Regions from separate parts of the Actinomadura chokoriensis genome, predicted to be linked through region 1. Evidence: riboswitches for the same ligand, from Rfam matches in the RefSeq annotation. Region 1 holds a riboswitch; the other holds the start of a gene.
The links. Region 1 has a riboswitch for cobalamin ahead of metE (5-methyltetrahydropteroyltriglutamate--homocysteine S-methyltransferase). Riboswitches for the same ligand answer to the same signal wherever they lie in the genome.
Positions count from the first base shown of each region.

Region 1 (3,453 bases):
CTTGACCGGCTTGCTCGTCAGCGACTGCGCGTACGCGGCCCAGCCGACCGTCATCGGACGGGGCCGCGCGACGTCGCTGTGCAGGATCGGCGGGCGCACGTAGCGCGACCCGTACGACTGGACCCATCCGTGCTCGGTCGCCGCGTACCCGTCGAGCTGCTCGGCGAAGTACTGCACCATGTCGTTGCGTTCGGGCTCGCCGTGCACGAGGACGTCCAGGCCGAGGTCCTCTTGCAGTGCGATGACGCGGGCGATCTCGGCCTTCATCGCGGCGGTGTAGTCGGCCTCGGTGATGCGTCCGGCCCTGCGGTCGGCGCGGGCCCGGCGGATCTCGGGGGTCTGCGGGAACGAGCCGATCGTGGTGGTCGCGAGGTCGGGCAGGCCGAGCGCGTCCCGCTGGGCGGCGAACCGGGCGGCGCGGTCGCCGCGCCGGGTGTCCCCGATGCCGCCGAGCCGCTCCCGGACGCCCCGGTCGACGCCCGGTCCGGGGAGCGGCGCGCCGTCCGGGATCGGGACGCCGTCGCCGAGCGCCCGTCCGAGCGCGACGACCTCGGCGACCTTCTGCCGGGCGAACGCGAGGCGTCCGCGGACGTCCGGGTCGAGCGCCGTCTCCGCGTCGAGGTCGAGCGGGACGTGCATCAGCGAGCAGGACGTCCCGACCACGATCTGGTCGACGAGGCCGAGCACGGACGCGCAGGCGGCCAGCGCCTTCCGGGAGTCGGTGCGCCACACGTTCCGGCCGTCGACGACCCCGGCGACGAGCGTCTTGCGCGGCAGCCCGCCGACCGACGCGAGCACGTCCACGGTGCCGGGCCCGGCGACGAGGTCGAGCGCGACGGCCTCGACCCGGCTGCGCGCCAGCACGCGCAGGGCGTCCGCGCCGATCGCGCCGAAGTACGCGGCGACCATCAGCCGGGGCCTGCTGGACAGCCGCCCGAGCCGCGCGTACGCGTGGGCGAGCGCGTCGATCTCCGCCGCGCTCCGGTCGGCGACGAGCACGGGCTCGTCCAGTTGCACCCACTGCGCACCCGACCCCGCGAGCCGCTCCAGGATCTCGGCGTAGACGTCGACGAGCCCGTCGAGCAGGTCCAGCGTGCGGAACCCGTCCACGGCGGGCTTGGCGAGCAGCAGGTAGGTGAGCGGGCCGATGAGCACGGGACGCGTCTCGATGCCGAGCGCCCTCGCCTCCCGGTACTCGGCCAGCGGCTTGGCGGCGGCCCCGTCCGCGAGCCGGAACCTGGTGTCCGGACCCAGCTCGGGGACGAGGTAGTGGTAGTTGGTGTCGAACCACTTGGTCATTTCGAGCGGCGGGACGTCCTGGACACCGCGGGCCATGGCGAAGTACCGGTCGAGCCCGGTCAGCCGCCGGTAGCGGTCCGGGACGGCGTCGACCAGCACGCTCGTGTCGAGCATCTGGTCGTAGAAGGAGAAGGTGTTCGACGGGATCGCGTCGACTCCGGCGTCCCGCAGGCCCGTCCAGACCTGGGCGCGCAGGTCGGCGCCGGTCCGGGCGAGGGCGTCGGCGTCGATGCGCCCCGCCCAGTAGTCCTCGGTGGCGACCTTCAACTCCCGGCGCGCCCCGATGCGGGGATATCCGAGGATCGTCGTGTTCATGGCGGCTTCCCTCGCTGTGCCACGGGCGACCGCGAGGACGGCACGGCACGGCGGAGCCGCGTCGCCGGCCGTCCCACGAGGCCGCGGACCACCGCGCGCCGGGCGGCGCGCGGGCGGAGGCAGGTCTTCGGACTCGCGGGCGTCGCCTCCTCGGAGGAGGCGTCCTACTGGCCGTCGCTTCCCAGGCCGGCGGGCCCAGTGCGTATGACGGCGGTCGTTCCCGCTCACCGCTGCGGGGCAGTCCCGGACTCGCACCGGGTTCCCTCTTACGACGCTCGAAACGAGCGAACCATCCGCATCCGGAGTCTACCGCCGCCTCGCCCGCGCGCCCCGGGGCGCCGTCAGGCGGCGGGCGGGCCGAACCAGCGGGGCAGGTGTTCGAGCAGGTCGGCCTGGTCGTCCCCGACCCAGGCGACGTGGCCGTCCGGGCGCAGGAGAACGGCGGGCGCGTCGAGTTCCGCACTGGCGCCCGCGACATGGTCGACGCGGTCGGCCCATCCGGTGACCGCGAGCCGGCCGGTCTGGTCGAGCAGCAGCCCGCGGCCCTCGTGCATCAGCCCGTAGAGGCGGCCGCGCTTCAGCGGGACGTCCCGCAGCCGCCGGCCGAGCAGGGGATGGCCCTCCCCGAAGTCGTAGCGGACGCCGATCGCCGTGGTCTTCTCGATCAGGTACCGGGTCACCTCCCCGACGTCCATCAGCTCCGCGAGCAGGCGGCGCACCGCCTGCGGGCCGGGCTCCAGGGACAGCAGCTCGGCCTGCGCGCGGGTGTTGTTCAGCACGTCGGCGGCCACCGGGCGCCGCTCGGTCTCGTAGGTGTCGAGCAGCGTCTCCGGGGCCCGTCCGACGACCGCGGCGGCCAGTTTCCAGCCGAGGTTGAACGCGTCCTGGACGCCGAGGTTGAGCCCCTGCCCGCCCAGCGGCGGATGGACGTGCGCCGCGTCGCCGGCCAGCAGCACCCGGCCGGCGCGGTAGCGCTCGGCGAGCCGGGTCGCGTCGCCGAACCGGGACAGCCAGCGCGGCGAGTGGACGCCGAAGTCGGTGCCGGCGAACACCCGCAGGCGCCGTTTCACCTCGTCGAGCGAGGGCGGTGCGGCGCGGTCCCCGGACACGCCCTCGGCGAGCACGACGGCGCGGTAGACGCCGTCGCCGACCGGGCCGACGCCGAACGTGCGATGGGTCTCACGGACGTCCGCGACGATGGCGGCCATCTTCTCCGGGTCCTCGGTCGCCTCCATCTCGCCGGTCAGCCACTCGGTCTTCGCGGGCTCGCCGGGGAAGCCGACGCCGAGCAGCTTGCGCACCGTGCTCCGGCCTCCGTCGCAGCCGACGAGGTAGCGGGAGCGCAGGCGTGCTCCGTCGGCGAGGTCGGCGGTCACCCCGTCCTCGTCCTGGCTCAGCCCGACCAGCTCGCAGCCGCGCCGGACCTCGGCGCCGAGTTCGGCGGCCCGCTCGGCCAGCAGCCGGTCGGTGACCGGTTGCGGAATGCCGAGGATGTAGGGATGCGCGGTGTCGAGCCGTTCGGGCTGCGGCTTGTCGATACCGGCGAAATGGCCGCGGAGCGGATACTTGGTGCCGTGCGCGAGGAAGCGCTCCAGCAATCCGCGCTGGTCCATCACCTCGATGCTGCGCACATGCAGGCCGAGCGAGCGGACAATTCTCGTCGGCTCCGCGTCCTTCTCCACGACGAGCACGCGCACGCCGTGCAGCCGCAACTCGGCCGCCAGCATCAGGCCGGTCGGCCCGCCGCCGGCAACGATCACATCGATCAAGGAAACCCCCCGTTTCCGCAGGTTCTGGCGTCGGCCCACGATTGTGCGGCATCACCCGGGCCTTGCCGCA
Region 1 is NZ_BAAAMW010000004.1:196,974-200,426, forward strand. It holds gene metE (5-methyltetrahydropteroyltriglutamate--homocysteine S-methyltransferase) at 1-1,614, opposite strand, end outside; cobalamin riboswitch at 1,716-1,924, opposite strand; gene rox (rifampin monooxygenase) at 1,956-3,383, opposite strand.

Region 2 (3,453 bases), on a different contig from region 1:
GCGCCACGCGTACGCGTACATCGAGGAGAGCTTGCCGATCGTCGGCGTCTCCATGAACAGGTTCAGCGACTGCGACTGGTCGATGTAGGGGGTGCGGGCGGCGGCGAGGTCGATGAGCGCCTTCTGCGGCAGCTCCCAGGCCGTCCGGTAGAGGGTGCGCATCTCGTCGGGCAGGTCGGTGAGGCCCTGGACGGAGCCGTTCGCCTTCTTCACCGCCTCCCGGACGGCCGGCGTCCACAGCCCGAGCGACTTCAGGTCGTCGACCAGGTAGCCGTTGATCTGCAGGAACTCGCCGGACAGCGTCTCGCGCTTGAACAGGTTGGACACCTGCGGCTCGATGCACTCATAGCAGCCCGCGATGGACGCGATCGTCGCGGTCGGCGCGATCGCGACGAGCAGCGAGTTGCGCAGCCCCGTCTCGGCGACGCGCGCCCGGAGCTCGGCCCACGCCTCGGGACGGGTCTGGATCGCGTCCGGGAAGTGGTCGACGTGGAGCCGGCCGCGAGCGGTGCGGGTCATGCCGTAGGCGGGCAGCGGGCCGTGCGCGGCGGCGAGATCGGCGGACGCCCCGTAGGCGGCCAGCGCGATCTCCTCGGCGATGCGCGTCGAGAGCGCGCGGGCCTCGTCCGAGTCGAACGGAAGGCGCAGCGTGAAGAAGACGTCCGCCAGGCCCATCACGCCCAAGCCGACCGGTCGCCACTTGCGGTTGGCCTTCTCCGCCTCCGGCGTGGGGTAGAAGCCCCTGTCGATGGTGCGGTCCAAGAACCGGACGGCGGTGCGGACGGTGGAACGAAGCCGATCCCAGTCGACCCCTGCCGGCGTGACGTGCGCGGCCAGATTCACCGATCCGAGGTTGCAGACGGCCGCTTCGCCATCGCCGGTGACTTCCAGGATCTCCGTGCACAGGTTCGACAGGTGGACGGTCTGGCCGGGCTCGGCGGTCTGGTTGCAGGCGCGGTTGGCGGCGTCCTTGAACGTCATCCACCCGTTGCCCGTCTCCGCGAGGGTGCGCATCATCCGCCCGTACAGCTTGCGCGCCGGGACCTGCCGGACGAACCGCCCGTCCCGCTCCGCCGACCGGTACGCCTCGTCGAACGCCTCGCCCCACAGGTCGGCCAGCTCGGGGACCTCCTTCGGGTCGAACAGCGACCAGACCGCGTCGTCCTCGACCCGGCGCATGAACTCGTCCGGGACCCAGTTGGCGAGGTTGAGGTTGTGGGTGCGGCGCGCGTCCTCGCCCGTGTTGTCGCGCAGTTCGAGGAACTCCTCGACGTCGGCGTGCCACGGCTCCAGGTACACGCAGGCCGCGCCCTTGCGGCGCCCGCCCTGGTTGACGGCGGCGACGGACGCGTCCAGCGTGCGCAGCCACGGCACGATGCCGTTCGAACGCCCGTTGGTGCCGCGGATCAGCGACCCCCGCGACCGGACCTTCGTCCACGAGATCCCGATGCCGCCCGCGTACTTGCTGAGCCGCGCGACCTGCCCGTACCGGTCGTAGATCGACTCCAGCTCGTCGCGCGGCGAGTCGAGCAGGAAGCACGACGACAGCTGCGGGCGGCGCGCCGCCGCGTTGAACAGCGTCGGCGAACTGGGCAGGTAGCGCAGCGTGCCGAGCAGCCCGTACAGCTCCGCCGCCTCCTCCACGGTGTCGGCGAGGCCGCAGGCGACGCGCAGCAGGAAGTGCTGCGGACGCTCCAGGACGAGCCGCGAACGCGGATGCCTCAGCAGGTACCGGTCGTAGAGGGTGCGCAGCCCGAAGTACTCGAACCGGTCGTCGGCGGAGTCGTCGGCGAGCGCGTCGAGGGCGTCGGCGTTGGCGGCGACGAACGCGGCCGGGCCGTCCGCCAGCAGGCCCGCGCCGTGCGCGGCGGCGACCGACTCGGCGAACGTCGCGACGCCCGCGGACGCCGCCTCGTCCCTGATCCGGGCGCCGAGCAGCCGCGCGGCGACCTTGGAGTACCCGGGTTCGGCGGGCACCAGCGCGGCGGCCTCGCCGATCGCGAGGTCGCGCAGCGCCGCCGCGTCCAGCCCGTTCCCGGAGCGGACGGCGGCCAGCACCCGTCCCGGCTCGACGTCCGGTATGCCGTCGCAGGCGGCCTCGACCTCCGCGCCGATCCCCCGTCGCAACGCCGCCGCGGCCGGCGGCGCCGCCAGAGCCTGTGTCACGTGCCTCTCCCCTCGCAAGCCGCCTCGCGGGGGCATGCGAACGGCGCGCGACGGCACGCCGCGCTCCGCCCTCCGGCCCACCCGCGAGGCCTGGACGTATCGAACTGGCAGGTCTTCGGACTCGCGGGCGCCGCCTTCCGGAGAAGGCGTCCTAGTGGCCGTCGCTTCCCAGGCCCCGATGGGCCCAGTGCTCATAACGGCGGTCGTTCCCGCTCACCGCTGCGGGGCAGTCCCGGATTCGCACCGGGTTCCCTCTTACGACGCCCCCGCCGCGAACGGCGGGGGCGTACCAGCACGGGATTGAACCCTACATCTAGTTCGCGATCTTTGTGCAACCCCAAGATGTTGGGCGTGTCGATGCGGCTGCGAGCTGGGCGCGGGTAGATGGCGGGGCTGGCGGCAGGGTCGGCTGCGGGGTCGGCGGGGGTGGTGGCACGATGGTCCCGTCATGTCCGAACGCCCCCGCGAACCCCTGTTCCGGACCGCCCGCGCGATCGTCTTCGCGACCGCGTGCGTCGCGCTGGCCGTCCTCGGGCACGTCCTCGCAGGTGGGGCCGCGGTCCCGGTGTGGGCGGGGCTGAGCGGGTTCGGGGCGGTCCTCGGCGTGACGCTGATGCTGGCGGGCCACGAGCGCTCCCTCGCCACGATCCTGGGCGGGCTCCTCGGCGGGCAGTTCGCGCTGCACACGCTGTTCACCGCGGCGGCGCCGCACCCCCCGCTCCCGATGCCCGCGATGGCGGATCATGCCGGCGGGGCTCACGCGTCCGGCATGCACGCCGCCATGGCGGCCGGCGCGGACACGATGGCGGCGTCGGCCCCGCACGACCCCAACGGCCTGGTCATGACGCTCGCGCACTGCGTGGCCGCGCTGGTCGCCGCGTGGTGGCTGCGGCGCGGCGAGCGGGCCGCCTGGGCGATGGCCCGCCGGGTCGCCGCCGCGGCCGACCGTCCCGTCCGGCTGCTGCTGGGCCTGCTGGCCGTCGAGCCGGCCGCGTCCCCGCGTCCCGCCCCGGTGCTCCCGGTGGCGGACGTCGCCGCCGCCCTCGGCCGGGTGCTGCGGCACCAAGTGGTCGAGCGGGGTCCCCCGGCGCGTTCGAGGGCGCTCGCACGCTTCTGCTGAGGCGAAGCCTCCGCGTCGAGCGCCGTACGTCACCGGACGCCGATCCGCGGCGCATCCGGCTTCTCTTCCGTACGACTCGAACGGACATTTCCCCATGCCTTTCCTCTCGCATGCCCGCCGTGCCGGCGCTCTCGCGTCCCTCGCGGCCCTCGCCGTGGTCGGCGGGG
Region 2 is NZ_BAAAMW010000017.1:63,283-66,735, forward strand. It holds gene ABFX46_RS29955 (ribonucleoside-diphosphate reductase subunit alpha) at 1-2,166, opposite strand, end outside; cobalamin riboswitch at 2,256-2,475, opposite strand; gene ABFX46_RS29960 (hypothetical protein) at 2,615-3,286, shown strand; gene ABFX46_RS29965 (YcnI family copper-binding membrane protein) at 3,381-3,453, shown strand, end outside.
Region 2: it holds a riboswitch for cobalamin, as region 1 does, so the genes downstream of both, ABFX46_RS29955 (ribonucleoside-diphosphate reductase subunit alpha) here and metE (5-methyltetrahydropteroyltriglutamate--homocysteine S-methyltransferase) in region 1, are expected to answer to the same signal.